2 regions of the Cellulomonas sp. C5510 genome follow, and region 1 is predicted to be linked to the other one. Evidence: predicted binding sites of a transcription regulator. Region 1 holds the regulator's gene; the other holds the start of a gene.
What was found. The regulator LexA, encoded in region 1, represses DNA repair genes until DNA is damaged. The targets are predictions, from matches to a motif close to TCGAACANNTGTTCGA.
Positions count from the first base shown of each region.

Region 2: the regulator LexA is predicted to act here: its motif matches at 12,654-12,669, upstream of K5O09_RS10240 (Rv2578c family radical SAM protein).

Region 1 covers NZ_CP081862.1:2,471,334-2,486,741, forward strand. The annotation lists gene K5O09_RS11480 (S9 family peptidase) at 1-927, opposite strand, end outside; gene nrdR (transcriptional regulator NrdR) at 1,006-1,521, opposite strand; gene K5O09_RS11490 (LysM peptidoglycan-binding domain-containing protein) at 2,115-2,552, opposite strand; gene lexA (transcriptional repressor LexA) at 2,846-3,586, shown strand; gene K5O09_RS11500 (aminotransferase class V-fold PLP-dependent enzyme) at 3,725-4,789, opposite strand; gene K5O09_RS11505 (LysR family transcriptional regulator) at 4,871-5,914, shown strand; gene K5O09_RS11510 (L-lactate dehydrogenase) at 5,862-6,833, opposite strand; gene K5O09_RS11515 (ATP-dependent DNA helicase) at 7,064-9,238, opposite strand; gene hflX (GTPase HflX) at 9,295-10,848, opposite strand; gene K5O09_RS11525 (class I SAM-dependent methyltransferase) at 10,969-11,580, shown strand; gene K5O09_RS11530 (thioredoxin family protein) at 11,594-12,007, opposite strand; gene dapF (diaminopimelate epimerase) at 12,109-13,071, opposite strand; gene miaA (tRNA (adenosine(37)-N6)-dimethylallyltransferase MiaA) at 13,068-14,024, opposite strand; gene K5O09_RS11545 (hypothetical protein) at 14,021-14,809, opposite strand; gene K5O09_RS11550 (hypothetical protein) at 14,853-15,408, opposite strand, start outside.
Region 2 covers NZ_CP081862.1:2,176,530-2,191,937, forward strand. The annotation lists gene ruvX (Holliday junction resolvase RuvX) at 1-14, opposite strand, end outside; gene alaS (alanine--tRNA ligase) at 29-2,725, opposite strand; gene K5O09_RS10205 (hypothetical protein) at 2,845-3,327, opposite strand; gene K5O09_RS10210 (DUF948 domain-containing protein) at 3,324-3,686, opposite strand; gene rpsD (30S ribosomal protein S4) at 3,833-4,459, opposite strand; gene K5O09_RS10220 (replication-associated recombination protein A) at 4,705-6,138, opposite strand; gene K5O09_RS10225 (MMPL family transporter) at 6,255-8,492, shown strand; gene K5O09_RS10230 (GNAT family N-acetyltransferase) at 8,791-9,597, opposite strand; gene aspS (aspartate--tRNA ligase) at 9,594-11,417, opposite strand; gene K5O09_RS10240 (Rv2578c family radical SAM protein) at 11,575-12,645, opposite strand; gene K5O09_RS10245 (TspO/MBR family protein) at 12,752-13,276, shown strand; gene hisS (histidine--tRNA ligase) at 13,353-14,723, opposite strand; gene K5O09_RS10255 (MBL fold metallo-hydrolase) at 14,729-15,408, opposite strand, start outside.

The DNA of each region.
Region 1 (15,408 bases):
CTGCCCGTCCGCCCGCGGCCCGTCGGCTCCACCCGTGCCCCCGGTCAGGCCGAGCCGGTACAGGCCGGTCTGCCGGGCGACGAAGTCCCGCCCGGACGTCCCCATGTCCTGCGCGAGCAGCCACAGCGCCGTCCCGTCCGCGGCGGGCAGCGCGGCGGAGACCGCCAGGCGGCTGCCGGCGTCCGCGTCGGTCAGCGCGCGCGGTGCCGGGTCGGCGCCCTCGCGGGTGTCGACGACGACGGCGTCCGACCGGAGGTCCTCGTCGCGGGAGGCGTGACGCGCCGCGACCACGACGACGTGCCGGCCGTCGGGGAACCACTCGGCCTGCTCGACGTCCAGGTCACCCGACGTCACCTGGCGGGCGACCGCCGTCCCGTCACCGTCGGCCGGTGCGCTGCGGACCGCCGGGTCGGCCGGCACGTCCACCACGAAGAGCTGCCGCCGCTTGTCCCGGGTGAAGCCGACGCCGTCGCTGCGGTACGGGAAGGACGTGATGTGCCGCGGCCGCTCGGCGCCCGCGTCCTCGCCGGCGACGTACCGGCCGTCATCGGGCACCCGGGCGACGAACGCCAGCACCGAGCCGTCCGGTGACCAGCGAGAGGTCTGCACGCCGAGCGGGGCGTCCGAGAGCCGCACCGGCTCGCCGCCGGACGTCTCGACGACGTGGAGCTGCGGGCGGCCCTTCGGCTCGGCTCGCAGGAACGCGACCCACCGGCCGTCCGGCGAGATCCGGGGGTCGGTGTCGCGGTGGCCCCGGGTGAGCCGGACGGGCTCACCGGAACCGTCCGTCGGCACGCGCCAGAGCCGGCCGGCGTACTCGTCGAGGTCGAGATCAGGCGCCGTGAGCGACACGACGGCGTACGAGCCGTCGGGCGCGAGCGCGGGGGTTCCGGGGACGTGCAGCAGCGAGAGGTCGGTGGGGATCACCCGACCGACGGTAGTACGCCCGGCGCCCCGGTCCGGACCACGACGCCGACGGTCACGCAGCAGGCCGCGCCGACCTGCTCAGGAGACGCCCGGCGCGTCGCCCTCGCCCGCTGCGGCGGCCCCCGCCGCCCGCGCGGCGTCCGCCACCTCGTTCTCGGCACGCAGCACCGTGATCGCGGCCTCGAAGTCGTCGAGGCTGCTGAACGCCTGGTAGACGCTCGCGAAGCGCAGGTACGCGACCTCGTCCAGGTCGCGCAGCGGCCCGAGGATCGCGAGGCCGATCTCGTACGCGTCCAGCTCGGCGGAACCGCTGGCGCGCAGGGTCTCCTCGACGCGCTGGGCCAGCAGCGCGAGGTCGTCCTCGCTCACCGGCCGGCCCTGGCACGCCTTGCGCACGCCGTTGACGATCTTCTCGCGGCTGAACGGCTCGGTGGCCCCCGACCGCTTCACCACGGAGAGGCTCGCCGTCTCGATCGTCGTGAAGCGGCGGTTGCACTGCGGGCACTGCCGGCGCCGACGGATGGACAGACCGTCGTCCGAGGTGCGGGAGTCGACGACGCGGGAGTCCGCGTGGCGGCAGAACGGGCAGTGCATGAGGGCCTCCAGCAGGTCCGGATCGTGCGGCCGGCGCGGCGGCGGGCGCCGTGCCCTCCCGGACGACCGGGACACGGTAAGACCCGCGCCGCGCCAGGTGCAACACCGTCCCGTCCGCGCGACCTCCCCGGGGACGCCCGCCCCGACCTCGACCCTGGGCGGGTCGCGCCGGGCCCACGCGACCCGCGCAGGAGCCGAGGCGGAGCCGTCCGGGACGCTGGTCGCGCGCAGGGGCACCTGCTGGTGGCGGCGGTCGGACCGTGCCGGCTGCGTCCCGCACGGGCACAACGTGAGCTGCGGACAGACGTGTGCGGACGGTCCGGACGTGACGACGGGGGTGGCCGCGTCTACGGCCACCCCCGTGGGGACGCCCCCGTCCCGTCTCGTCCGGGCGACTCGCCTCGCGCGGACGGTTGCTGCACGCCTCGCGCCGGGCGACGGGATGGACCGACGATGCCGACGACGACGCGTCCCTCGCGGCGAGCCCCCCAGCCAGCCGTTCGAGGTGGCACCACAGTAGAGGGACCCGGCTCAATTACGCAAGCCTCACATGCCGTTATTCGAGGAGGCGCCGATCGAGCAGGACCCGCAGGTCAGGAGCCCGCGGGCAGCAGCAGCACCTGACCTGCCAGCAGCGAGGCGTCGGGCAGCCCGTTGAGCTCCTGCAGCCGCAGCACGACGTCACGCACGTCCTCACCCGGCGCCGCCACGTCGGTGGCGATCTGCCACAGCGTCTCCCCGGCCACCACGGCGTGCGTGGTGACCTCGGTGGCCTGCCGCGGACCGTCGGCCACCGCGCGGCCTCCGACGACACCCCCGAGCACCACGAGCAGAGCCAGGACGAGCAGGACGGCGCGCCCCCGGCGCGTCAGGTGCAGCGACGCCTCCGGGGTGGCGGTCACGCGGGCGGCCGGACGCGCCCGGCCCTCGGCCTGCGCCGCCGCCGAGCGGACGGCGACAGGGCGGGGGCGGGCCGGTCGGTCGGCCGCGGGACGCGTCGCGAGCCGCGGGTGCACTGCGATGGCGCTCATCTCCACCACTTCCCTCCTGGGCCGCCGCGCGACCCGTCGAACACCTGTTCGTTCGAACGTCTGTACGAACTGAACCACACCCGGCGCAGGATGTCGAGACACGATCGAACAGGTGTTTGATCCACCCGTGCACGCGCCCTACGCTCGGGGACGTCGGGTACAGCGCACCACGAGGGTCTGACACGACCGCCGGGCGGACGCCGCCGGGCAGGTCGGGAGCCCGTCGCCTGCGTCGTCACCCGGCACGGCGGACGGGTGCAGCGGGCACCGGCGCCACGAGGACGGGAGCGAAGATGGCGATCGAGGGAACCGGCGCGACGGCGGGCGCGGCCGACGGGTCCGCCGTGGTCGAGCTCGACGCGGACGGCGACGGCCTGACCCCGCGCCAGCGCCTGGTGCTCGAGACCGTGCGGGCCTCGGTCGAGTCCCGCGGCTACCCGCCGAGCATGCGTGAGATCGGCGACGCCGTCGGGCTCACCAGCCCGTCGAGCGTCAAGCACCAGCTCACCGCGCTCGAGCGCAAGGGCTACCTGCGGCGCGACCCCAACCGGCCGCGCGCCATCGAGGTCGTCCAGCCGGACGACTCGCGCGGGGTCGCCCCGCTGCCGGGCGTGACGGGCCTGGGCGACGAGGACAGCGCGGCCCGCGAGGGCGCCCCCGAGGCGGCGTACGTCCCGGTGGTCGGGCGGATCGCCGCGGGCGGCCCGATCCTCGCCGAGCAGCTGGTCGAGGACGTCTTCCCGCTCCCCCGCCAGCTCGTCGGTGCCGGCGAGCTGTTCCTGCTCAAGGTCGTGGGCGACTCGATGGTGGACGCCGCGATCTGCGACGGCGACTGGGTGGTCGTCCGCCGTCAGCCCGTCGCCGAGAACGGCGAGATCGTCGCCGCGATGCTGGACGGCGAGGCGACCGTCAAGACGCTCAAGCGGGCCGACGGCCACGTGTGGCTGCTGCCGCAGAACCCGGCGTACTCGCCGATCGACGGCGACCACGCCCAGGTGCTCGGCCGCGTCGTCTCGGTGCTGCGCGCGCTCTAGCGGCCCGGTCCCGGTCAGCTCCTCGCGGGCGGCGGCTCCTGGTCGTCGCGCCCGGGGCCGCGCGCCCCCGGGCGGCCCCGCGGCCGAGGTGCACCGCGCGGCCGGGCGCGCGCTCCTGCGGACGTCCCCCGCGCACGCTCAGGCCGGGAGGGCTCCGCCCGTCCGCGTCAGCGCCCCGAGCGCGCGGGCGACGTCCTCCTCGTCGTTCCAGACGTGGAAGGCCAGCCGGACCCGCCCGGCCCGGCCTGCGACGCGGCAGCCGGCCGCCTCGAGCGCGGCCAGGCGGCTGCCGTCGGGGTCCGCGAGGCTGACGACCGCGGACCCGCCGGGCTCCAGACCCAGTCCCGCGCGGAGCGTGTCGGCGAGTCCGGCCCCGTGCGCCCGCACGGCGGCGGTGTCGGTCGTGGCGAACGCGTCGAGCGACTCCGCCGCACCCAGCCACGCCTGCCACGCGGGGGAGACGTCGTACCGGCGCGCGTCGGACGCCAGGTGCATCGCGGGTCCGTAGCAGGAGGCCCAGGGGTCGTCGCCGGCGTACCAGCCCGCCTGCGCCGGGCGCAGCGCGTCCTGCGCCTCCTCGCGCACCGTGAGGAACCCCGCGCCTCGCGGGGCGCAGAGCCACTTGTACGCGGCCGTGACGGACACGTCGTACCGGCCGGCGTCCACCGGGAGCCACCCGGCCGCCTGCGTCAGGTCGCACAGCGTGCGGGCGCCGGCCGAGCGCGCGGCGGCGACCACGGCCTCGTCGTCGAGCACCTCCCCCGTGGCCGACTGGACCAGCGCGTAGGCCACGAGGTCCACGCCCGGGACGATCGCGTCGGCCAGCCCCGCGGGCGGGACGTGCTCGACGCGGATGCGGTCGCCCTGCGCGAGGAAGGGGAACACCACGGAGGTGAAGTCGCCGTCCACGCAGACGACCCGCGCGCCGTCGGGGAGGGAGCCCGCGACGAGCGAGGTCATCGCAGAGACCTGCGACCCGATCGCGACGCGTGCCGGGTCCACCCCCACGAGCTGCGCGAAGGACGCCCGCGCCTCCCGGACCGCCGCCTCGTAGCGCGGCACGTCCAGCCGGCCGCTCCCCCAGCGGTCCAGGTCGTCCCGGATCGCCTGCGTCGTGCGGCGCGGCGCGACGCCCGCCGTCGCGGCGTTCAGGTAGCCCGGCGCGGGGTCGAAGTCGGCTCGCAGCTCGTCGAGGGATCGCATGCCGGAGACTCTGCCGGGAGGGTGCCATGCAGACAAGCGCGAGTTCCTCGCCGAGCCATGCATGCGGCTTATGCTCCGTGGATGCCACCTCGCCCGCTCGACGCCGCCGCCCTCCGCCTGGTGAGGGCGGTGCACGACACCGGCAGCGTCACCGCCGCCGCACGCACCCTCGGGCTGACGCAGCCCGCGGCGAGCCAGCAGCTCCGGGCGGTGGAGCGGGCGATCGGCACGCCGGTCGTCGTCCGCGCGGGCCGCGGGGTCCGCCTGACGGAGGCCGGGCTGGTGCTCGCCCGCAACGCGGTCGCCGTGCAGTCGGCGCTCGACGCCACGCTCGAGGAGGTCGCCGCGGTCGCCTCGCTGCGGGCCGGCCGGGTGCGCGTCGCAGCTTTCCCCTCGGGCGCCGCCACCCTGCTGCCCGCCGCCCTCGCCGCACTCCGCGCCGAGCACCCCGGGCTGAGCACGACGTTCGCCGAGGCGGAACCGCCCGAGGCGCTGGCCGAGCTCGCCGCCGGACGGGTCGACGTCGCCCTGACGTTCCGGGACGCGGACACCGCACCGCCGGACGACGGCGAGGGCAGCAGCCTGCTCCGGGTGCCGCTGCTGGAGGACGACGTGCTCGTCGTGCTGCCCGACGCCGACGGTCACCCTCCCGGGGAGCCGGTCCGTCTCGACACCCTCGCGGACCGCCCGTGGATCGCGGGGTGCCCGCAGTGCCGGGCGCAGCTCGTGGGTGCCTGCGCGCGTGCCGGGTTCGCGCCCCGGGTGGACTTCGCCACCGACGACTACCTCGCCGTGCTGGGCCTGGTCCGCGCGGGCCTCGGAGTGGCGACGCTGCCCGGGCTCGCGCTCGCCGCCCTTCCGCAGCCCGGCGTCACGGTCCACCCCGCGCGCCCCGGCACGTCGCGGGTCGTCGAAGCCGTCGCCGCCCCGGGTACCGCGCGAGTGCCGGCGGTCGCCGCCGCGCTCGCCGCCCTGCGCGCCGCGGCCTCGGGCGTGCAGCACCCCCACGTCCGGCCGCGTGGCCGGACCGAGCGTGCCACGGACTGGCAGCCCGCCCCGGCCGCGTGGTCGCTCAGAGCCCGAAGCGCCGCGCCACCGCTCGCAACGACTCGGCCGACCGCTTGAGCCCCGCCAGCTCGTCCGTCGACATCGGCACCTGGAGCCGCTCGCCCACGCCGGAGCGCCCCACCACCGACGGCACCGAGAGGCACACGTCCGAGATGCCGTGGTAGCCGTCCAGCAGCGAGGAGACGGGCAGGATCCGCCGCTCGTCCTTGACGATCGCCTCGATGATGCGGGAACCGGCCAGCGCCACGGCGTAGTTGGTCGCGCCCTTGCCCGCGATGATCCGGTACGCGGAGTCCACCACCTCGCGGGCGATCGAGTCGCGCACCTCGCGCGTCAGCGGCACGTGGCCGTCCATGGCGTTCCAGTCGAGCAGGGGGACGCCGCCGATCGTGGCGGACGACCACAGCGGCAGCTCGGTGTCGCCGTGCTCGCCCGCGATGTACGCGTGCACGTTCTGCACGGCGACCCCGGTGTACTGCGCGATGAGGTACCGCAGCCGCGAGGAGTCCAGGACGGTCCCGGAGCCGAAGAGCTGGGTCGGCGGCAGCCCGGAGACCCGCAGCGCCGCGTACGTCACGATGTCGACCGGGTTGGTCACCATCACGTAGACCGCGTTGGGGGCCACCTCGACGAGCGACGGCAGGATCTTCTTGACCAGCGAGATCGTGGCCTCGGCCAGGTCGATGCGGGTCTGGCCGGGCTTCTGCTTCGCCCCGGCGGTGACCATGACGACGTCGGCGTCCGCGCACGCGGCGATGTCGTCGGACCCGACCACCTCGGCCATCGGCATGAACTGGATGCCGTGACCCAGGTCGAGCGCCTCGGCCTCGACCTTCGCCTTGTTGATGTCGTACAGCACGACGCTGCGGGCCGCCCCGCGCATCAGCGCCGCGTACGCCATCGTCGACCCCACGGCACCGGCGCCCACGACGGCCAGCTTGGTGGTGCGGCGCGGGCCGGCGGCGGTCCCGGGCAGTCCGAGCTCGTCGCCCTCGACGTCGTTCGTCTGATCGGTCACGGCGGTCCTCCTGGTGGTGCTGCTGCGGCAGCGGGCGCCGGCCGGCGCGCTGCTGCGCACGAGGCTAGCCGCCCCCGGGGCGGCTGCGCGCCCGCTGGGCTGCGACGCGTGTCACGGCGCCGCGGCCCGCACGCGGGGTCACGCGGGCCGGCCCGGTCGGTCGGGGCCGCGCGGGCAGGCCCGGCCGGTCAGGGCTGCGCGAGCCGGCGCAGGGCCCCGAGCGCGACCTCGCGGTCCGTGGTGCGCCAGAACGCCGGCAGCGACCGCGCCAGGAACTCCCCGTAGCGCGCCGTCGCGAGGCGGGGGTCGAGGACGGCGACGACGCCCCGGTCGTCCACGGAGCGGATGAGGCGCCCTGCCCCCTGCGCGAGCAGGAGCGCGGCGTGGGTGGCCGCCACGGACATGAACCCGTTGCCGCCGGCCGCTGCCACCGCCTCGGACCGGGCCGACCGCACCGGGTCGTCCGGGCGGGGGAACGGGATGCGGTCGATGATCACGAGCTGGTTCGCCCGGCCCGGGACGTCGACGCCCTGCCAGAGCGACAGCGTGCCGAACAGGCACGTGGCCTCGTCCTCCGCGAACCGCCGCACCAGCGTCGGGAGCTGGTCCTCGCCCTGCACGAGCACCGGCACGTCCAGCCGGTCGCGCATCGCCTCGCCGACGGCCACCGCGGCGCGACGCGACGAGAACAGCCCGAGGGTGCGTCCGCCGGCGGCGGTGACGAGCGCCTGGATCTCGTCGAGCTGCGCGTCGGTCGCCGGTTCGCGTCCGGGAGGCGGCAGGCGGCGCGCGATGTAGAGGATGCCCTGGCGGGGGTAGTCGAACGGGCTGCCGACGTCCACGCCGTGCCAGGGCAGCGTCGCGGTCGCGGACGACCCGGTCCCCTCGGTGCCCGCCCGCCCGCGAGCGGACGCCTCCCCCGCGGACGCCGCACCCCCCGCGTCAGTCCCCTCGCTCCCGCCCGGCGCCCCGAGCACCGCCGCGGGCGTCGCCACGGAGGCCGTCGCCGCGGCCGCCTCGCCCGCCCCCTCGAGGCCGATCGCCCGCGCCATCGGCCGGAACTCCCCGCCGAGGCTGAGCGTGGCCGAGGTCAGCACGGACGCCTTCCCGGCGAGCAGGTTCGTGCGGATGAGGCCGTTCACCGCGAGGGGCGCCGCGTACAGCCGGGTCGCCCCGTCGCGCTCCCCGCGGGAGCACCACAGGACGGTGAAGCGCTGGTCGTCGGGGTCCGCCGCCATCCGCTCGGCCACCTCGAACAGCGCCAGCACCGCGGACGTCGCGATCTTCAGGCCCGGGTCCGGCTGGGCGCTCTCGCCCGCGGCGGGCTTCTCCGGACGCAGGGCGGTGAGCAGCGACCGCGCGGCGTCCCGCACCATCGCCACGGTGGCGCGCGTGCCCTCCGGCAGCCCCTGGGCGAACCGGCCCTCGGGCAGCTGCATCAGGGCGGTACCGAGCGCCGTGGCAGCACCGTCGAGGTCGGTCGTCGCGACACCCGCGTGGCGGCGCGCCATCCTGCCGGCGTGCTCGACGGTGGCCACCGACAGCTCCGCGGTCGACTGCGCCGTGACGCGGTCGGCGAGCTCGTGCGCCTCGTCGACCACCAGCACCTGGTGCTCGGGCAGCACGCCGGGCGAGCCGGACGCCGCGATCCCGAGCATCGCGTGGTTCGTCACGACGACGTCGGCGGACCGGGCAGCGGCCCGCGCCCGCTCGGGGAAGCACTCGTCGAGCACCGGGCACCGCTGCCCCAGGCACTCCAGCGCCGTCACGGAGACCTGCCGCCACGCGCGGTCACCTACGCCGGGCACCAGGTCGTCCCGGTCGCCCGTCTCCGTGGCCTCCGCCCACTCCCGCAGCCGGACCACCTGGGCCCCGAGCGACTCCTTCTCCGCGGGCTCGCCGTCCGTCGCCTCGGAGGTCGCGGGGTGGTCGGCCGCGCCGCGGTCCCCCAGGTCGAACAGCATGCCCTGGTCGTCCGGCGGGTAGCCGCCCGCGGTCTTGTGCACGCAGACGTAGTTGTGCCAGCCCTTGAGCAGGGCGACCTGCGGGGCCCGCGGCAGCTCCGGGGCGAGCGCGTCCGCGACGAGCGGCAGGTCGCGCGTCATGACCTGACGCTGCAGGGCGAGCGTGGCCGTCGAGACCACGACGCGCTCGTCGGCCAGCACGGCGTGCCGGACCGACGGGACCAGGTACCCGAGCGACTTCCCGGTGCCGGTGCCCGCCTGGACCATCAGGTGCCGGCCGGCCTCGATGGCGTCGGCGACCTCCCGGGCCATGCGCCGCTGGCCCTCGCGCGGTGCGCCGCCGAGCGCCGCCACCGCCACGTCGAGCAGGTGGTCGACGTCCGGGGCTGGATCAGGCACCCGGACAGGGTAGTCGCGCGCGCCGACAACCCCGCACGCGGGGTCGTCGGCGGGCGTCAGCGGCCGCGGACCGCCGCGGCCGTCAGCTCGGACGCGAGGCCGGCGTCGACGCGCCCCCGCAGCGCCGTCCCCAGCTCGGTGTGCTCCTCCACGTCGATCTCCCCCGTCTCGTGCACCCGGTGGACGAGGTCGCCGCGGTCGTACGGGATCACCACGTCGACCGTGACACCCGGGCGCGGGAGCTGGTCGGCGATGACGGCCTGGAGCTCGTCGATCCCGTCGCCGGTGTGCGCGGAGACGACGACCGCGCCGTGCTCGCGCGAGCGCAGGCGGGCGAGCGCCTCCGGCTCGGCGAGGTCGGCCTTGTTGAGCACGATGATCTCGGGCACGTCCATGGCGCCCGGGATGTCCGCGAAGACGTGCCGCACGGCGGCGATCTGCCCCTCGGGGTCCGGGTGCGACGCGTCGACGACGTGCAGCACCAGGTCGGCGTCCGCGACCTCCTCGAGCGTCGAGCGGAACGCCTCCACGAGCTGGTGCGGCAGGTTCCGGACGAAGCCCACCGTGTCCGCCAGCGTGTACACGCGGCCGTCCGAGGCCTGGGCGCGACGCACGGTCGGGTCCAGCGTGGCGAACAGCGCGTTCTCGACCAGCACGCCGGCGTCGGTCAGCCGGTTCAGCAGCGAGGACTTGCCGGCGTTGGTGTAGCCGGCGATCGCGACCGACGGGATCGCGTTCTTGCGGCGCGACGCGCGCTTGGTCGCACGGGCGGGCTCCATGGCGGCGATCTCGCGGCGCAGCTTCGCCATCCGGTTGCGGATGCGGCGGCGGTCCAGCTCGATCTTCGTCTCACCGGGTCCGCGGGAGCCCATGCCGGCCCCGGCGCCGCCGACCTGGCCGCCTGCCTGCCGGGACATCGACTCGCCCCAGCCGCGCAGCCGTGGCAGCAGGTACTCGAGCTGCGCGAGCTCGACCTGCGCCTTGCCCTCCCGCGACTTGGCGTGCTGGGCGAAGATGTCGAGGATCAACGCCGTCCGGTCGACGACCTTGACCTTGACGACGTCCTCCAGCGCGCGGCGCTGCGAGGGTGCCAGCTCGCCGTCGACGACCACGGTGTCCGCGCCGACCGCCAGGACGACGCCCGCGAGCTCCGCGGCCTTGCCGGACCCGAGGTACGTGCCGGGGTCGGGGGTGGACCGGCGCTGCAGCAGCCCGTCGAGCACCTGCGAGCCGGCCGTCTCGGCGAGCGCCGCGAGCTCGCGCAGGGAGATCTCGGCGGTCTCCTGCGTCGTGCCCGGGCCGCCCCAGATCCCGACGAGCACCACGCGCTCCAGCCGGAGCTGCCGGTACTCGACCTCGGTGACGTCCTGGAGCTCCGTCGAGAGCCCCGCCACCCGGCGGAGCGACGTGCGCTCCTCGAGGTCGAGCTGCTCCCCGTCGTGCGCGGTGTGGACGGTGGCGCCGTCCTGGAGCGCCGTGCCCGCCCGGGCCAGCACGCGCGCGACGACGTCGTCGGCGACCCGCTGGGCGTCACGCGCGGCCTGCTGTGGGTCCGCCGGGGTGCCGGTGCGGTCCTGGTCGCGGGTCGAGGGCGTCTGGGGATCGGTCACGCGGGTCCTTCGGTGTCGGCGGCTGGGCGTCCGTCGTCGGCGCCCGGGCTCCAGTGTCTCGCGCCCCGGGAGGCGACGCGAGGCAATTCGCCACCGGCGGACGCCGGTAGGGTCGCGGGCGTGAGCCCCGAGCACTACTTCACGGCCGAGCCCGCGTCCGACGGCGAGCTCCGCCGCCGCACCGTGCAGCTGGCCGGCCGGGAGCTGGCCGTGGAGACCGCCGGTGGTGTGTTCTCCCCCGACCACCTCGACGCGGGCACCGAGGTGCTGCTGCGCCACGTGCCCGGACCGCCGCGCACCGGCGACCTGCTCGACCTCGGCTGCGGGTGGGGACCGGTCGCGCTGAGCCTCGCGCTGGCCGCCCCGGCGGCACGCGTGTGGGCCGTCGACGTCAACGAACGCGCCCTCGACCTCACGCGCCGCAACGCGGCGGCCCACGGGCTGGGCGGTGTGCGCGCGGTGCGCCCGGAGGACGTCCCGGACGACGTGCGGTTCGCGGCGATCTGGTCGAACCCGCCGATCCGCGTCGGCAAGGAGACCCTGCACGCGATGCTCCGCCAGTGGCTGCGCCGGCTCGTCCCCGGTGGTGAGGCGTACCTGGTCGTCGCGAAGAACCTCGGGTCGGACTCCCTGCTGCGCTGGCTGGGCGAGGAGCTGGGGGGCGAGGCGGACGTCGACCGCGTCGCCACGTCCCGGGGGTTCCGGGTGCTGCGGGTGGTCGCCGCGGGCTGACCGGCGGCGGACGTCAGCCGGCGACGGCCGCCACGGCCGCGCGGGCCTGCGCGAGCGACGGCACGCCGGTCACGCGCGCCACGGGCCGCCCCCCGCCGTCGAGCAGCACGACGGTCGGCGTCTGCGTCACCGCGAACCGCTCGGCGAGGTCGGCCCGGTCCGCGACGTCGACCTCGACGTGGACGACGCCCTCGGTCGTGGCGACGACGCGCTCGAGGATCCGGCGGGTCGCGCGGCACGGGGCGCAGAACGCCGAGGAGAGCTGCACGAACGTGGCCGCGGCGCCGAGCGGGTGGCGCAGCGCGCCCGCGTCGAGGGGCTGCCCCGCCGCGCCCACCGCGGCGGCTCCGGGAGGGACGGCGCCGGGCGGGAGCGCGCCGGACGGCGGGGCCTCCGGCGGGAGCACCTCACGCGCCGGTGCGTCCACGTCATGCGGCCGGGGATCGGGGGTCACGGAGTCGGAACGCCTCGTCGCCGCCGCGGTGTTCCCGGGCGGCCGGCGGCCGGCGGCCGGTCCTGCGCCCGTGCTCAGCCCGCGAGCGCCGCGACGTCGACGTCGACGTCCGCGACGAGCACCGCGGGCCCGGCGAGCTCGACGTGGCCGTCCGCGAGCGCCGTGACCCGCACCGTGCCGCCGGGGACGTCGACCAGCCACACGTCGGGCGCCTGCGGCCCGGCCCACGTGCGCACGGCGAGCGCCGCGGCGCACGCGCCGGTGCCGCAGGACCGGGTCTCCCCCACGCCCCGCTCGTGCACCCGCATCCGGAGGCGTCCCAGCACGGTGCCGTCGGCGTCCCGCTCCTCGCCGAGGGGCACGACGAGCTCGACGTTGGTGCCGTGCGGGGGCACCGGCTCGACGGCCGGCGCCCGCGTGAGGTCGGCGGCGTCCAGCTCGGCGTCCCCGGCGAGAGCGAGCACGGTGTGCGGGTTCCCGAGGTCGACGCCGAGCGCCGGCCGGGGCACGTCGAGCCCGGCCACCGCGACCTGGGCGTCGAAGCCGGCGGACACCGCCTCGGTGCCGCCCGGCAGGCGCCACGCGCCCATGTCGACGGCGTACCAGAGCTCGCCGGCCGGCCCCTCGACCTCGCGGACGCGACGGACGCCGGCGCGCGTGCCGAGCACGAGCTCGCCCTCGGCGGGGTCCCAGAGCCCGAGCGCCCGCGCGTAGGCCGCGACAACCCGGACGCCGTTGCCGCACATCTCCGCCACGGAGCCGTCGGCGTTGCGGTAGTCCATGAACCACGTGGCCGCGGGGTCCTCGGCGAGCGCGGCGGCGCCCTCGGGCAGGTCGGTGCTGGCGACCAGCCGGATCACGCCGTCCGCCCCCACGCCCGCGCGCCGGTCGGCGAGCGCCCGGACGAGCGCCGCGTCGAGGTCGACGCCGTCGCGGCCGTCCAGCAGCACGAAGTCGTTCTGGGTCCCGTGCCCCTTGGTCGCGCGCAGCACCCGGGAGGAGGTGGCGGTCGCGGGCGCGGCGGTGGGGACGGTCATGAGCCCAGACTACGGCGGGGCGCCGGGTCGGCCGTGGCGAGGCCGAGCTCACCGGCGTCCGCGGCCGCCACGAGGGCGAGCGCGCGCTCCGGCAGGTCCGGGTCCTGGGCGTCCAGCCAGTGCACCCGGGGGTCGCGCCCGAACCACCCCATCTGCTTGCGGGCGAGACGCCGCGTCCCGGCGACGACCTGCGCGCGGGCCTCGTCCAGCGTGATCTCGTCCCGCAGCGCCGCGATCACCTCGGCGTACCCCACGGCGCGGGCCGCGGTCCGGCCGATCCCGCTCTCCAGGAGCCCGCGCACCTCGTCGACGAGCCCGGCCGCCCACATCCGGTCGACCCGGGCCTCGACGCGCGCGTCGAGCACCGCCCGGTCGCAGTCGAGACCGATCTGCACCGCCGGGACGGCGTAGTCGTGCCCCGGCAGGTTCGCGGAGTACGGCCTGCCGGTCAGCGCGACCACCTCCAGCGCGCGCACGATCCGCCGGGCGTTGCGCGGTCCGATGCTGTCCGCCGCCACGGGGTCGACGGCCGCCAGCTCCGCGTGCAGCGCGCGGGCACCCTCCGCCTCGACGCGGGCCTCGAGCCGGGCGCGGACCTCCGGGTCGGTGCCCGGGAACTCGATGCGGTCGAGCAGGGCCCGGACGTAGAGCCCCGAGCCGCCGACCACGACCGGGCGCCGGCCGCGCGCCCCGATGTCGGCCACGGCCGCGCGGGCGTCGCGCTGGTAGGCGGCGACGCTCGCGTCCTCGGTGGGGTCGAGCACGTCGAGCAGGTGGTGCGGGACGCCGCGGCGCTCGGCCGGCGCCAGCTTCGCGGTGCCGATGTCCAGCCCCCGGTAGAGCTGCAGCGCGTCGGCGTTGACGACCTCGCCCCCGAGGCGCTCCGCGAGCGCCAGGCCGAGGTCGGACTTGCCGGTGGCCGTCGGGCCGACGACCGCGACGACGAGGGTCACAGGGCCTCCTGCGCGTGCGGGCGCCAGGCCGCCACGACGTGCCACGCGCCCGCGACGACCTCGGCCCGCGGGCCGGACACCCGCACGGGCCCCTCCGCCGCGGCAGCGGCCACGCGCCACGTCGGCCACGCGGACACCGCGAGCTCGCGGGCCGCCCGCGGGCCGAGCGCGTCCAGTGCCTCCGCCAGCGCGGCGGGACCGCCGGCCAGCCCGGCCAGCAGCGCCGCGTCGGCGTCCGCCGCGCGGGGGTCCTCCGCCAGCGGCGCCGCGTCGCCGTGCCGGGCGCTCGGCGAGCCGACCACGACCAGCAGCACCACCCCCACCGGGACGTCCGGGACGTCCGGCGCGTCGCCGTCGGGGTCGCGCGGGAGCTCGACCACGTCGACGGCGGCCGTCACGCCGGCGGCGCGCAGCAGCGTCAGCGCGACCGACGCCGGCACGTCGGCGCGGCGGGCGTCGGGCCCGGGCGGTGCGTCCGGCCTGCCCGCGGGCAGGCCGGCCGCACCGAGGCCGGTCGCGACCGGGTGGCGCAGCGTCCGGTGCACGTGCCCCGGTGCGACGACGAGCACCGGGGCGGACGCGGCCCGCCCGGCCGGCACGCCGGCAGCCCGCCCGACCGGCACGCCGGTGGCCGGATCGGCGGGCACGTCCGGCGGCAGCTCGGGCACCGCCGCGCCGAGCAGCGCGAGCGCCTCCTCGCGCAGCGCGGCCCCCGGGTCCTCCCGGCCGGCCGCGCCGGGGACGAGCAGCGCCGTGTCGGGCAGGAACACCACGGCCGGTCGCACCCCCCGACCGTATCCCGCCGCGCGGCGTCCGCGCGGCCCCGGCTCAGGACGTCAGCGAGCGCGCGAGCTCGTCGGCCCGGGCGTCCTGCCCGGAGCGGCGCAGCACATCGACCAGGTCGTTCGCGGCCTCGCCCCGCGGGCCCCGCTGCCGGGCGGCGGTGAAGCCCTCGACGGCGGACTCCAGGTGCCACACGGCCTCGTCGACGCGGCCGAGCCCGTCGTGCAGGCGGCCGGCCAGCCAGAACGCGTGCGCGGCGTCGACGGGCGCACCGAGCGCGGCGTACGCCTCGGCGGCCCGCTGCGCTCGTGCCGCGGCGTCCTGCGCGCGACCGTCGCCGCCGAGCGTGGCCAGCAGCCGGGCGGCGGCGTCCTCCAGGTCGGCCGCGGCGCGGCGGTCGGCCGCCTGCTCCCGCGCGACCAGGGCCTCCGCGCGGTCCTCGTCCGCGGCGGGCGGCGCGTCCAGGCGCGCAGCGAGCGACGCGGTCAGGTCGTCCGTCTCGCTCAGCACGGCGGCGGCGTCGCCGGTGGCGGCGGCCGCGCGCGCCCACTGCACGACCACCGGGGCGACGACCGCGGGCGGCAGGCCCCCGGCGCGCAGG
Region 2 (15,408 bases), 290 kb from region 1:
CCCGAGCCGTGCACGCCGGCCACCCCGCTCAGACGCCCGCCCGGATCGCGTCGCGCACCCCGGCGAGGGCCTCCGGCAGGCGGGCCGCGTCGGCACCGCCGCCCTGCGCGAGGTCGTCCTTGCCGCCGCCGCCCCCGCCGAGCAGCCCGGAGGCGGTCCGCACGAGCGCACCGGCCCGCACGCCCTTCTCCCGGGCTCCCGCGTTCGTGGCGACGACCACGACGGGCCGGCCCTTCGCGACCCCGCCGACGGCGACGACCGCGGGCGAGGACTCGCCGAGGCGGCCCCGGACGTCGAGCACCAGCGTGCGCAGGTCGTCCGCCGTGGCCTCGCCGGCGTCGTGCGTCACGACCCGCACGCCCGCCACCTCCTCCGCGGACGCGGCGAGCGCGCCCGCCGCCGCGAGGACCTGGGCGGCCCGCGCGGACGCGAGCTGCTTCTCGGAGTCCTTCAGCCGCGTGAGCAGCGAGGACACGCGGTCCGCGAGCTCGTCGGGGCGCGCCCCGAGCAGGCCCGAGAGCTGCCCCACCAGCGCGCGCTCCTTGGCGTGGAAGCCGTACGCCCCGTCACCCACGAGGGCGTCGACGCGGCGGACTCCGGAGCCGATGGACGACTCGCCGAGGAGCGTCACGAGGCCGAGCTCGCCGGAGCGGCGCACGTGGGTGCCACCGCAGAGCTCGCGCGACCAGTCGCCGCCGATCGACACGACGCGCACCTGGTCGCCGTACTTCTCCCCGAACAGCGCCATGGCGCCGAGCGCCCGCGCCTCCGCGATCGGCATGACCGCGTCCGTGACCTCGAGGTCCTCCTGGAGCCGGGTGTTGACGCGCCCCTCGACCTCGGACAGCACGCCCTGCGGGACGGCCTGGCCGGAGCGGAAGTCGAACCGCACGCGGCTCGGGGCGTTCTCCGAGCCCGCCTGGGTCGCGGTCGGGCCCAGGGACTCCTGGATCGCCTTGTGGACCATGTGCGTGGCGGTGTGCGCACGGCTGATCGCGAGGCGGCGCTCGGTGTCGATCGCGGCGACGCCGGGCTCGTCGAGCGTGACGGTGCCCTCCACGAGGCGCCCGCGGTGCACGGGCAGGCCCTTGACGGGCGCCTGGACGTCGTCGACCTCGATCGTCGCGCCCCCGTCCAGCACGATCGTGCCGTGGTCCGCGAGCTGGCCACCCATCTCGGCGTAGAACGGCGTGACGTCCAGGACGACCTCGACGTCCGCCGGGGCCGTCGCCGCGGGCGCGGGCGCACCGTCGACCAGCAGGCCCACGACCCGCGCGCGGGACGTGGTGCGGTCGTAGCCGACGAACTCGACGGGCTTGCCGGCCGAGCCGCTGAGCGTCGCGTGCAGGTCCTGGTACGCCGCCGTGTCCGTGCGGCCCGCGCGCTTGGCCAGCGCGTCCGCCCGGGCGCGGTCGCGCTGCGCCTGCATCAGGGTCCGGAACGCCTTCTCGTCGACGGAGACGCCCTGCTCGGCCGCCATCTCGAGGGTGAGGTCGATCGGGAAGCCGTAGGTGTCGTGCAGCTGGAACGCCTTCTCGCCCGACAGGAGCGGCGACGCGCCCGGCGAGCCCGCGGACTTCGCCTCCGAGACCGCCAGGTCGAGGATCGACGTGCCGGACACCAGGGTGCGCAGGAACGCCTCCTCCTCCGCGTACGCGACCCGGGCGATGCGGTCGAAGTCGCGCGCGAGCTCCGGGTACGACGGTGACATCGCGTCGCGGGACACGGGCAGCAGCGTCGGCAGCGCCGGCGTCTCGACCCCGAGCAGGCGCATCGCCCGCACCGCGCGGCGCAGCAGGCGACGCAGCACGTAGCCGCGGCCCTCGTTGGACGGCACGACCCCGTCGCCCATGAGCATCAGGCCCGAGCGCACGTGGTCCGCGACCACGCGCATCCGCACGTCGTCCTCGTGGTCGGCGCCGTAGCGGCGTCCGGACAGCTGCTGCGCGGCCTCGATGACCGGGAAGACCTCGTCGATCTCGTACATGTTGTCGACGCCCTGCAGCAGGAACGCGACGCGCTCCAGGCCCATGCCGGTGTCGATGTTCTTCTGCTTGAGCTCGCCGAGGATCGGGAAGTTCTCCTTGCCGCCCCCGTCGCCCCGCTCGTACTGCATGAAGACGAGGTTCCAGATCTCGATGTACCGGTCCTCGTCGGCGACCGGGCCGCCCTCGCGCCCGTACGCCGGGCCGCGGTCGACGTAGATCTCCGAGCACGGACCGGCGGGGCCGCGCGCACCGGTGGACCAGTAGTTGTCCTTCATGCCGCGGCGCTGGATGCGCTCGTCCGGCAGGCCTGCGATCGTCTTCCAGAGCTCCGCCGCCTCGTCGTCGGTCTCGTAGACCGTGACCCAGATCGTCTCCGGGTCGAAGCCGTAGCCGCCCTGGTCCTGGGGGGTGGTGATCAGCTCCCACGCGTGGGTGATCGCCCCCTCCTTGAAGTAGTCGCCGAACGAGAAGTTGCCGTTCATCTGGAAGAACGTGCCGTGGCGGGTGGTCTTGCCGACCTCCTCGATGTCGAGGGTCCGCACGCACTTCTGCACGCTGGTCGCGCGCGGCCACGGGGCCGTCTGCTCGCCGAGCATGTAGGGGATGAACGGCACCATGCCCGCGATGACGAACAGCGTCGACGGGTCGGGCGAGATCAGCGGGGCCGAGGGCACCACGGCGTGACCGCGGGCCTCGAAGAAGTCGAGCCAACGCTGGCGGATCTCGGCGGTGCGCATGGTGTCCTCTGCAGTGTCGGTGGGCGGGACCGCGTCCCGCCGCTGTCGTGCTCAGCGTCGCGCCGGCCCGGGGTGTTCCCGTCCGGCCGGGGAGCAGCCTAGGGGGCTGCGGGCCGTCGTCAGTAGAACGAGTACGGCACGTCGCCGTCCTCGTCCTCCGGGTCCTCGGTGGGCTCCTCGGCCCAGCCGCGACGGGCGCGGGCCTCGCGGGCGGCCGACCGGGCCTCGGGGTCGTGGTGCCAGGCCGGCGGCACGGCACCGCCGTCGTCCGACGTGGTCGCGCGCCGCGCAGCGCGCTCGGCCCGCAGGGCGTCCACGTCCACGTCGCCGACGAGGTCGTGCCGCAGCTGCGCCTCGCGCTCCGCCATGCCGGCCCGCAGCTCCCGCCGGGCGTCGGCGAGCGAGCGGACCGCGCCGGCGGTGGTCGCCCCGGCCCGGAAGGCGGTGCGCGCGGCCTGGGCCGCCAGGGCGGCGGCCCCGAGGGAGCCGTCCGCGGCCGGGGCCGCGTCGCGCGCAGCCCCCGGGGTGTCCAGCAGCCCCAGGCGGCGCGCACCGGCGACGGCCACGGCCGCCCCGACGCCGACCCAGAACAGCCGTCTCATCGCGCCGACCGGCCCTTGCCGAGCCCCGACAGCGCGCGCCGGACGCCGTAGCTGAAGGCCGCGACCTTGATCATCGGCCCGCCGACGGTCGCCGCGAACAGCGAGGTGAGCGCCGAGACGTTCTGCGTGACCTGCGCCGCGGAGGTCGTGATCGCGTCCACGCGCTCGAGCTGGGTGTTGGTCGCGGACACGGTCGTCGCCGCCTCGTCGAGGATCGGCACGGTGTGCTCGGTGATCTCCCGGACGGACGTGCGGGTCTCGTCCAGCACCCGGCCGAGCTTCACCAGCGGCACGGCGAGCGCGCCGACCAGCAGCACGAAGGCGGTGGCCGCGATCAGCCCCGCGATGTCTCCCAGCATGGCCAGCCCTTCTGCGTCGTGTCGGCGCCGTGCGGCGTCACCGGAACCCTACCGGGAGCGGCGCGGCGGCCCCGGGACGGCCGCGACGCCCCGCACACGGTCCCTGTCGGGCGGTGCGGGGCGTCGCGGTCGGTGTCGCGGGTGCGTCAGCGGGCGTAGTACTCGACGACCAGCTGGACCTCGCACGTGATCGGCACCTCGGCACGCTTCGGGCGGCGCGTCAGCACAGCCGAGAGCTTCTCGAGCTGCACGTCCAGGTAGCCCGGGACGGCCGGCAGCACGTCGCGGTGCGCGCCGGCGGCGGCGACCTGGAACGGCACCGTCGTCTGCGACTTCGGCTTGATCTGGAGGGTCTGGCCCTCCTTCACACGGAACGACGGGCGGTCCACGATCTTGCCGTCGACGAGCACGTGGCGGTGCACGACCACCTGGCGGGCCTGCAGGATGGTGCGGGCGAAGCCGGCGCGGAGCACCAGCGCGTCCAGGCGGGTCTCGAGGTCCTCGACGAGGGCCTCACCGGTCAGGCCCGGGGCCTTGCGGGCGGCCTCGTAGGCGCGGGCCAGCTGCTTCTCGCGCAGCGCGTACTGGGCGCGCAGACGCTGCTTCTCGCGCAGGCGCACGGCGTAGTCGGACTCGGTGCGGCGGCGGGCGCGGCCGTGCTCGCCGGGCGGGTAGGGGCGCTTCTCGAAGTGCTTGACGGCCTTCGGCGTCAGCGCGAGGCCCAGGGCGCGCGAGAGGCGCACCTGGCGGCGCGAACGGGTCACGTTGCTCACAGTGTTCTTCCTGTCGTTCGATCACGGCACACCCGGGCGCGGGAGGTTCCGCGGCGGGCGTGGGGCCGACCTTCGTGCCGGAGCCGCTCGGGAGCGGCGGTGGCTGGCTAGGGCCCCAGGCGCGTCCGGTGAACCCGGACGACCGGTCGACTCTACCGGCTCGGACGCCCTGCGCCTAACCGTCGCCACGGGGGCCCGCCGGCCCCGCGCTCGGCCGCCGCCCGTCGCCACGGGCGCGGCACCGGTCAGCCACCGCCCCCGGGAGCGGGCGCCTGGTCGAGCACCGACCGGATCCGCCCGAGCCGCTCACCCACCTGCCGCTCGTAGCCGTTGTCCGTCGGCGCGTAGTAGCGGGTGCCGACCAGGTCGTCCGGGAGGTACTGCTGCGCGGCGATGCCGTGCGGGTGGTCGTGCGCGTAGAGGTAGCCCTTCCCGTGGCCGAGCGCCTCGGCGCCGGCGTAGTGCGCGTCGCGCAGGTGCGGCGGCACGGACCCGACCCGGCCGGCCCGCACGTCCGTCAGGGCCGCGTCGATGCCGGTGTAGGCGGCGTTCGACTTCGGCGCGGTCGCCAGGTGCACGACAGCCTCGGCGAGGATGATGCGCGCCTCCGGCATGCCGATCAGGGCCACGGCCTGCGCGGCGGCGACGGCGGTCTGCAGCGCGCTCGGGTCCGCCATGCCGACGTCCTCGGCGGCGGAGATGACGACCCGCCGCGCGATGAACCGCGGGTCCTCCCCCGCGGCGATCATCCGCGCGAGGTAGTGCAGGGCCGCGTCGACGTCCGAGCCGCGCACCGACTTGATGAAGGCGCTGATGACGTCGTAGTGCTGGTCGCCGTCACGGTCGTAGCGCACGGCGGCGACGTCGATCGCGCGCTCGACGGTCGCGAGGTCGACGACAGCCGGCGCGTCCGCGTCCTCGCCGTCGTGGTCCGCGTCCGGGTCGGCCGCACGCGCGTCCCGGTCGGCGAGCGCCGCACCCGCGGCGGCCTCGAGGACCGTCAGGGCCTTGCGCGCGTCGCCGCCCGCGAGCCGCAGCAGGTGCTCCTCGGCCTCCTCCTCGAGCCGCACGGCACCGCCGAGCCCCCGCTCGTCGACGACGGCCCGGCGCACCAGCGCCCGCACGTCCTCGGTACCGAGCGGCTTCAGCGTGAGCAGCAGGGAGCGCGACAGCAGCGGCGAGTTCACGGAGAAGCTCGGGTTCTCGGTCGTCGCCGCCACCAGCGTCACCCAGCGGTTCTCGACGCTCGGCAGCAGCGCGTCCTGCTGCGCCTTGGTGAAGCGGTGCACCTCGTCGATGAACAGCACCGTCTCGGAACCGTCCGCGGCCAGACGGCGACGGGCGTCGTCGACCACCTGGCGGACGTCCTTGACCCCGGCGGTCACGGCCGACAGCTCGACGAACCGCCTCCCGGACGTCGTCGCCACGAGGTACGCGAGCGTGGTCTTGCCCGTGCCCGGCGGCCCCCACAGCACGACGGACGACGGCGCCGCCCGCCGCGACGCGTCACCCGCACCGCCCTCGACGAGGCGGCGGAGGGGAGACCCCGGCACCAGGAGGTGCTCCTGCCCGGCGACCTCCGCCAGGCTGCTCGGCCGCATCCGCACGGCGAGCGGCGCCCCCGCGGACGGCGCGGGGGTGCCCTGCGCGGTGGAGGTCACCGCGTCGAACAGGTCCATGCGGCGAGCCTACGCAGCCCCGCCGACAACTGAGGACCCGGGCCGGCGGGCCGTCCCGCCGGCCCCGCCGCCGCCGGTGATGCGCGAGCCCGGTCCGGCCTGCGATGCTGACCGGCGTGTTCGAGAGCCTGGGGCGCACCGTCGCCCGTCACCCCCGCCTGACGCTCGCCGCCTGGGCGGTCGTCGCCGTCGTCTGCGCCCTGCTGGCGCTGGTCGGCGTCGGGGGTCAGAACCTCTTCGACCGCCTCACCACCGGCGAGCCGGTGGTGCCGGGCTCCGACAGCGCCCGCGCGAGCGAGCTGCTCGCGCAGTCCGACACGTCGGGCGCGTCCCTGACGCTCGTCGTGCAGGGCGTGGACCCGGCGGCGGAGGGCCTCGCGGACGCGCTCGAGCCCGCGCGCGCCGACGTCGCGGACGTGCCGGGAGTCGTCTCGGTCATCGACCCGTTCGTCCTCCCGGAGGGTGTCGAGAACCCCGCGGCCGCCCCGCTGCTGGCCGCCGACGGTGACGGGTTCCTCGTGGTCGTCGAGCTCGACCCCGCGCTGGCCGACGACGCGGAGGACGCGGCGCTGCACGACGTCGAGCAGCGGCTGCGCGAGGTGCCGGCCGCGCTCGACGACGTGTCCCCCGGTGCCACGGGACTGGTCGGCGGGACCTCCTTGATCGTCTCGGCCATCACCGACCAGGTCGAGCGGGACCTCACCACGGGCGAGGCGATCGCCCTGCCGGTGGCGCTGCTCATCATGGTGCTGGTGTTCGGCGGGTTCCTCGCCGCCGCCATGCCGATCGTCGGCGCCGTCGCGTCCATCGCGGGTGGCCTCGGTGCGCTCGTCGGCCTGTCGTACCTGATGGACGACCTCGAGTCCTCGGTCGTCAACGTGGTCACCGTGCTCGGGCTCGGCCTGTCGATCGACTACGGCCTGCTCATCGTGTCCCGGTTCCGCGAGGAGCTGGGCCGGGCGCTCGGCGACGACGAGGGACGGTCCGCGCGCCGGCGCCGGGGCGACGGGGCGGTCGTCACCGCCCTGGTCACGACGATGGGCACCGCCGGGCGCACGGTGGCGTTCTCCGCCCTGACGGTCGGGGTCTCGATCGCGGGCCTGCTGGTGTTCCGGCAGGACATCCTGCGGGCGTTCGGCGCCGGGTCCGTGGCCGTCATCGTCTTCGCGGTCGCGACCGCCCTGACGCTGGTGCCCGCGCTCCTCGTGCTCGGGGGGCGGCGCCTGGCCCGGCCGAGCGTGCTCGCCCGCGTGCCCGGCGTGCGGAGCGTCCTCGCCCGCACCGCGGACGTCGCGTCCGAGGAGGGCGCGTTCTCGCGGCTCGCGGCCCGCGTGCAGCGCCGTCCCTGGTGGGTGATGGGCGGCTCGCTCGCCGTGCTCCTCGTCCTCGCGTCCCCGCTGCTGCACGTCGAGCTCCGCAACTCCACGACGCAGCTCCTGCCGATGTCCAGCCCGCAGCGCGAGTTCGTGCGCGTGCTCGCGGAGCAGTACCCGGCGTCGTCCTCGCCGTCCGTGGTGCTCGTCGCGCAGACCGGTGAGGCCGACGCCGCCGCGGCCGTCCCGGAGATCGAGGCGCTCGACGGCGTCGCCTCCGTCGACCCGCCGACGGTGCGCGACTCGGTGGTCGTGATCGGGGTGCGCCCCGACAGCACCGACCCCGGCGGCGCTGTCGCGCAGGAGGTCGTGCAGGGGCTGCGCGACCTGGACCTCCCCTTCGACGCGTGGGTCGGCGGTCAGGCGGCCAACCAGATCGACTTCACCGACGCGCTGTTCGACCGCGCACCCTGGGCTCTCGGGGTGGTGGCGCTCGCGACGCTGGTCCTGCTGTTCCTCATGACCGGCTCGCTGCTCGTGCCGGTCAAGGCGCTGCTCACCAACGCCGTGTCGCTGAGCGCGTCGCTCGGCATCCTGGTCTGGGTGTTCCAGGACGGGCACCTGTCCGGGCTGCTCGGCTTCGAGTCCACCGGCGGCATCGAGACGTACGTGCTCGCGCTCGTCATCGCCTTCGCCTTCGGCCTCGCCATGGACTACGAGGTGTTCCTGCTCTCGCGCATCAAGGAGCTGCACGACGCGGGCGCGAGCAACGACGAGTCCGTCCGCCTCGGCCTGCAGCGGTCCGGGCGCGTCATCACGTCTGCCGCGGCGATCATCGTGGCCGTCTTCGCCGGGTTCGTCGCCGGGGAGCTGCTCGTCATCAAGGAGGTCGGCTTCTCGCTGGCCGTCGCGGTGCTCATCGACGCGACCCTCGTCCGCCTGCTGCTGGTCCCGGCGACGATGACGGTCCTCGGCGACCTCAACTGGTGGGCCCCGGCCCCGCTGCGCCGCCTCCACGCCCGCCTGGCGATCACCCACTGACCCCGGACGCCCCCACCCCGCCTCCCGCCGGCCCGCCGGCCCGCCGGCCCCCACGCCCGCCGTCACCCACGTCCGCCGGCACGTCGGAGGCTCCGACGTGCCGTCGAGGTGGTCCGGCACCCACCACGACGACACGTCGGAGCCTCCCACCGTTCCCCGCGAGCCCGTGGCGCCGCCCGGCGCCGTGCCGCGGGACACCCGCTGACAGTCCGCCCCATCTCGCTGCGCGAGCCTCGTCGGACTGCGGGGGGCCGGGAGGCGGGGGCAGGAAGGGGAAGCAGGAGGGCGCGGGGTGGCGTCAGGGGCGGCGGAGGGTGGTCATGCGGTGGAGGGTGCGCAGGCCCAGGCGGTGGTAGATGCGGCGGGCGGCGTCGTTGTCGTCCCACATGCCGAGCGAGACCCAGTCCGCGCCGTCGGCCAGGAGCGTGCGCGTCGCGGCGGCCGTCAGCGCGGCGCCGAGCCCCTGGCCGCGGTCACCGGGCCGGACGCCCAGCCCGTGCAGGTGGGCCGACCCCGGTTCGCCCGGACGGCGCCCGCCCCGGCCCGCGCGCGGCGCCGACCCGATCACCCCCGCCAGCGTGCCGTCGGGCGCGACGCTCCCCCACCAGCGCTCGCCCGGACCGGTGGGGTCGGCGTCCGTGGTCGGGTTGGCGGCGGCGAGGCACGCGCGGATCGTGTCGGCGTCGCCGGCCGGGTCGAGCTCCCGGACCCCGACCTCGCCCGCCAGCGCGGGCGGGGCGTGCTCGGTGACCATCCACTCCCAGCCGGTCCGCGCGGGTCGCAGACCCAGGCGCGTGACGTCCGCGGCCTGCAGCAGCCCGAGGGCCGCCGTGTCCACCCACGCCACGGTGTGCGCGGCCCGGGTGCCCGCAGCACGGGCGTGCGCACGCAGCAGCTCCGCGGCCGGCGCCGCCGGGCCGAGGACGACCAGGCTCGTGCGCGTCCCCGGTCGCCCGCCGGCCGGGACGGCGCGCTGCACGAGCAGCAGCGCGCCGTCCCGGGTGAGCACCTGCTCGGGCGACCACAGCGGGCGGTCGTCGAGCAGGAACGGGTCGTCCGCCCAGGGCGCCGGGAGCGTCGTCGAGGCCCCGGGCGCCGCCGTCACGCCTCGACGGGCGCCGCAGCGGCCTCGTCCGGCACGCCGGCGTCCGACCCGGGCGCCGTGGCGGGCTGCTTCGGACGAGCGTCGACGCCGGCCTCCTTGCGCTGCTGCTCCGTGATCGGCGCGGGCGCCCCGGTCAGCGGGTCGTAGCCGCCGCCCGACTTCGGGAACGCGATGACGTCGCGGATCGACTCCGCGCCCGTGAGCAGCGCGACCACCCGGTCCCAGCCGAGCGCGATCCCGCCGTGCGGCGGGGCGCCGAACTGGAAGGCGTCGAGCAGCCAGCCGAACTTCTCGCGCGCCTCCTCCTCACCGATGCCCATGACCGCGAACACGCGCTCCTGGACGTCGCGGCGGTGGATACGGATGGAGCCGCCACCGATCTCGTTGCCGTTGCAGACGATGTCGTAGGCGTACGCGAGCGCCTCGCCCGGGTCCTGCTCGAAGCGGTCGATCCACTCCGGGGTCGGGGACGTGAAGGCGTGGTGCACCGCGGTCCAGGCGCCCTCACCCACGGCGACGTCGTCGTCCTCGCCGGTCGGCTTGAACAGCGGCGCGTCGACGACCCACACGAAGGACCACTGCGACTCGTCGACCAGACCGCCGCGGCGGCCGATCTCGAGGCGGGCGGCGCCGAGCAGGGCGCGGGCCTCCGACGGGCGGCCGGCGGCGAAGAACACGGCGTCACCCGGCTGCGCGCCGACGGCCTCGGCGAGGCCGGCCCGCTCCGTCTCGGAGATGTTCTTGGCGACCGGCCCGCCGAGCGTGCCGTCCTCGGCCACCGTGACGTACGCGAGGCCCTTGGCGCCGCGCTGCTTGGCCCACTCCTGCCAGGCATCGAACCCGCGGCGCGGCGTCGACGCGCCGCCCGGCTGGACCACGGCACCGACGTACGGGGCCTGGAACACCCGGAACGGGGTCTCGGAGAAGTACCCGGTCAGCTCGACCAGCTCGAGCCCGAACCGCAGGTCCGGCTTGTCGGTCCCGTAGCGCGCCATCGCGTCCGCGTAGGTCATGCGGGCGATCGGGGTCGGGATGCGGTAGCCGATGAGGTCCCACAGGGCCACGAGGATCTGCTCGCCGAGGGCGATCACGTCCTCCTGGTCCACGAACGACATCTCGACGTCGAGCTGCGTGAACTCCGGCTGCCGGTCGGCCCGGAAGTCCTCGTCGCGGTAGCAGCGCGCGAGCTGGTAGTACCGCTCCAGCCCGCCGACCATGAGGAGCTGCTTGAACAGCTGCGGCGACTGCGGGAGCGCGTACCAGGAGCCGGGCGCCAGTCGGGCGGGCACGACGAAGTCGCGGGCGCCCTCCGGCGTCGACCGCGTCAGCGTGGGGGTCTCCACCTCGACGAAGTCGTGCGCGTCCAGCACGCGGCGGGCGGCCTGGTTGGCCTTCGCGCGCAGCCGCATCGCCCGGGCCGGCTCCGGCCGGCGCAGGTCGAGGTAGCGGTAGCGCAGGCGCGCCTCCTCGCCCACCGGCTCGTCGAGGGACGACGACACCTGGAACGGCAGCGGTGCGGACTCGTTGAGGACGACGACCTGCGCGGCGACGACCTCGACCTCGCCGGTGGCGAGGTGGGCGTTCTCGTTGCCCTCCGGGCGGCGGCCGACCTCGCCGGTGACCTGGAGGACGTACTCCGAGCGCAGCCCGTGCGCGACGGCCTCGTCACGGATGACGACCTGGGCGATGCCCGACGCGTCGCGCAGGTCCACGAACGCGACCCCACCGTGATCACGGCGGCGGTCCACCCACCCGGTCAGGGTGACGGTGGTGCCGATGTGCTCGGCCCGCAGCGAGCCGGCGGTGTGGGTGCGCAGCACGACAAGTCCTCTCAGGTGGTGGGTCGCTGCACGCAGCAGCCCGGCGAGTCTACTGCCGGACGCCCACCCCGCCCCGACGCCCGCACGGCACGGCGGGGACGCGGGCCGGGCCCGAGACCCGCCTGCGCCGGGTGCACCCCGGGGCCGGCTGCCCAGGTCAGAACAGTGCCGGCTGCACGGCCCCGGACGCCGCCGCGCGGGGCACCACTCCCGCGACCACCGCCTCCGGGCTCTCGGAGGGCTGGGCCCGCCACGGCGAGGGCTCCCCCGCTCCCTGCCCCGGACCGGGCAGGCCGTGCCGCCGGCGCAGCGGCCGCATCCGGTCCCGCAGCCAGCGCCGGTACTCCTCCGGCACGTACGCACCGCGCCCGTAGAGCCGCTGGTAGCGCGGCACCAGCACGGGCCTGTGCTCGCGGAGCCACCCCAGCACCAGGGGCCGGACGGGCCCCCGCAGGTGCAGCGGGATGACCGTCACCCAGGAGGCCCCGGCCTCGGCGAGGTCCCCCAGGAGCGCGTCGAGGTGCTCGGTCGAGTCGGTCAGCCACGGCAGCACGGGGGCGACCAGCACGCCGCACTCCAGCCCGGCCTCCCGCACCGCGCGGACCAGCGCCAACCGGGCCCGGGGCGTCGGGGTCCCCGGCTCGAGGGCCTGCTGCAGACCCTCGTCCCCGACGGCGAGCGACACCGCGACGCTCACGCCGACCTCCGCCTGCGCGGCGGCGAGCAGCGGGAGGTCACGGCGCAGCAGCGTCCCCTTGGTCAACAGCGACAGCGGCGTCCCCGAGCGCGCCAGCGCCTCGATGATGCCCGGCATGAGGGCGTAGCGGCCCTCGGCCCGCTGGTAGGGGTCGGTGTTCGTGCCGAGCGCCACGTGCTCGTGCCGCCAGGAGGGCCGGCGCAGCTCCGCGGTCAGCACCTCGACCACGTTGGTCTTGACGACGATCTGGGTCTCGAAGTCCGCGCCGGCGTCGAGCCCGAGGTACTCGTGCGTGGGCCGCGCGAAGCAGTAGGTGCAGGCGTGCAGGCACCCCCGCATGGGGTTGACGGTCCACCGGAACGGCATCGCCGACGACTCCGGCACCTTGTTGAGCGCCGACTTCGCGTGCACCTCGTGGAACGTCACGCCGGCGAACTCGGGGGTGCGCACCGACCGCTGGTGACCCGCCAGCGCGAGCCCGGGCAGTGTTCCGCCCGCCTCCGTCGCGATCTTCTGCCCGTCCCACCGCACGCCACGATTCGAACACGTGTTCGACCCGCTGGCAAGCCCTGCGCCACGCCGTCTGCCCGACTGCCCTCCGGTTGCCCCGGCGGCCGGGTGCACGGACCGTGGAGGCATGACCTCGACGCACCCCGACGTCCCCGCCACCACCAGCCGGGACGCGGCGCCCGCCTCCCGCGGCTGGCCCGTGCTCGTCGCGCTGCTGGCGGTGAACGCCGCCGTCGCGTGGGGCGGCGGCCTCGCGTCCACCTCCGCGGTGGACGGCTGGTACGCCGCGGCCGACAAGCCGGCGTGGACCCCTCCGGACTGGGTCTTCGGGCCGGTCTGGACCGTGCTGTACGTCCTCATGGCCGTCGCGGCGTGGCTGCTCTGGCGCCGCCACGGCGCGCGCGCCGGCCGCACCGCCCTCGTGCTGTACGGCGTGCAGCTCGCGCTCAACGCCGCGTGGACGCCGGTGTTCTTCGGGGCGCAGCAGCTCGGCGCGGGGCTCGTGATCATCCTGGCGCTGGAGGTCGCGCTGGTGGCGACCGTCGTCGCGTTCCACCGGCTCTCGCCAGCCGTGGCGTGGCTGCTCGGGCCGTACCTGGCGTGGGTGCTCTACGCGACGACGCTCAACGCCGGCGTGCTCGCGCTGAGCTGAGCGACGGGCGACGTGCGACCCGGCGCGGGCCCGCGCCCCGGGGCAGCCGCGCTGCACGGCCCCGGACGCGCCCGCCTCAGTCCCCCGCGGGGACGACGCGCGGGTGCAGGTCGTCGGCGGGCGGTGCCCAGAGCGCGGCGTCGGCGTCGACCTGCTCGCCGGACCGGATGTCCTTGACCTGGTCGGCGGCGCCGTCCTCGGTCGCGGGGAACCACACGAACGGGATCCCGCGCCGGTCGGCGTGCCGGATCTGCTTGCCGAACTTCGCGGCCGTCGGCGCGACCTCCACCGGGACCCCCCGGGCCCGCAGCGCGGTCGCGACGGCGTCGGACGCCGCCCGGGTCTCCTCGGACGTCACCGCGACCAGCACGGCCGCCGGGACGCCGCGCGTGGCGCGGACGAGCCCGCCGGTCAGCAGGCGGGACACGAGCCGGGACACACCGATCGACAGGCCGACGCCCGGGTAGGTCTGCTTGCCGTCGGACGCGAGCGTGTCGTACCGGCCGCCGGAGCAGATCGACCCGAGCTGCTCGTGCCCCACCAGCACCGTCTCGTAGACGGACCCGGTGTAGTAGTCCAGGCCCCGGGCGATCTTGAGGTCGGCCACGACCACGCCGGGCGCGCGGACCGCGGCGGCCTCGACGAGCTGGCGCAGCTCGGCCAGGCCCTGCTCCATCAGCTCGGACTCCACGCCGTGCCGCGCGGCGAGCTCCCGCACCCGGTCGACCACCCCGGCGTCACCGCCGGAGATGCCCGCGAGCTCGAGGCACGCGCGGGCCTGGTCCGCAGTCGCGCCCGCCTCGGCGACGAGCAGCCCGGCGACGGCGTCGGGCCCGACCTTGTCGAGCTTGTCGATGCTGCGCAGCACCGCGTCGACGTCCGTCAGCCCGAGGCCGCGGTAGAAGCCCTCGGCCACGCGGCGGTTGTTCACCAGGATGCGTACCGGCGGCACGCCGATCCCGCGCAGCGCCCCGAGCGCCTCCGCCATGACCAGCGGCAGGTCGACCTCGTAGTGGTACGGCAGCTCCCCCGCGCCGACGACGTCGATGTCCGCCTGGACGAACTCGCGGAACCGGCCGTCCTGCGGGCGCTCCCCGCGCCAGACCTTCTGGATCTGGTAGCGCTGGAACGGGAAGGCGAGGTGCCCGGCGTTCTCCAGCACGTACCGGGCGAAGGGCACCGTCAGGTCGAAGTGCAGGCCGAGCTGCCCGGCCCGGTCGGCGTCCGCGGCGTCGGGGTCCTCCTGGAGGCGGCGCAGGACGTAGACCTCCTTGGACGTCTCGCCCTTGCGCAGCAGCTGGTCGAGCGGCTCGACCGCCCGCGTCTCGATCCCCGCGAACCCGTGGAGCTCGAACGTGCGCCGCAGGGTGTCGAGGACGTGCTGCTCGACGACGCGACCGTCGGGGAGCCACTCGGGGAAGCCGGACAGGGGGGTGGGACGTGCCATGCGCGTCATCCTGCCAGGTACGGGTTGTGCGCCAGCTCGACGTCCACGCGGCTCGCGGGCCCGTGGCCGGGCAGCACGTGCGTGCGCGGCGGCAGCGCGGCGACGACCTCGCGCAGCGTCAGGGCCATGGCCGCAGCGTCGCCGCCCGGCAGGTCCGTCCGCCCGACCGTCCCGGCGAACAGCACGTCCCCGGTGAAGGCGATCCGCTCGCCTGCGGCCTCCAGCAGGTACAGCGTCGACCCCTCCGTGTGCCCCGGGGCGTGCCTCGCCACGAGGCGCACCCCGCCCAGCAGCAGCTCCTCGTCCGCCGTGCGGGGGCTGTCGCCCGCGCCGAACACCTCGACCGCGGCCGGCTCCCACGCCGTGCCGGTGCCGAGCGCCTCGAGGGCCGCGAGCAGCCCGCCGGCCACGCCCGCCGCGCCGTCGCCCAGCGTCCCCACCGGGTCGTCGAGCCGGTACGCGTCCCGCGCGTGCAGCCGCAGCGGGACACCCGCCGCGCCCGCGACGCGGCCCGCGTCCCACACGTGGTCGGCGTGCCCGTGCGTCGCCAGGACCCCCGCGACCTGGAGTCCGTGCTCGGCCACGGTCCGGGCGACCGCCGCCGCCACGCCGCCGCCCGGGTCGACGACGACGCAGCTCCCGTCGTCCGCCGCGACGACGTAGCAGGTGGCGGCGAACACCGGGG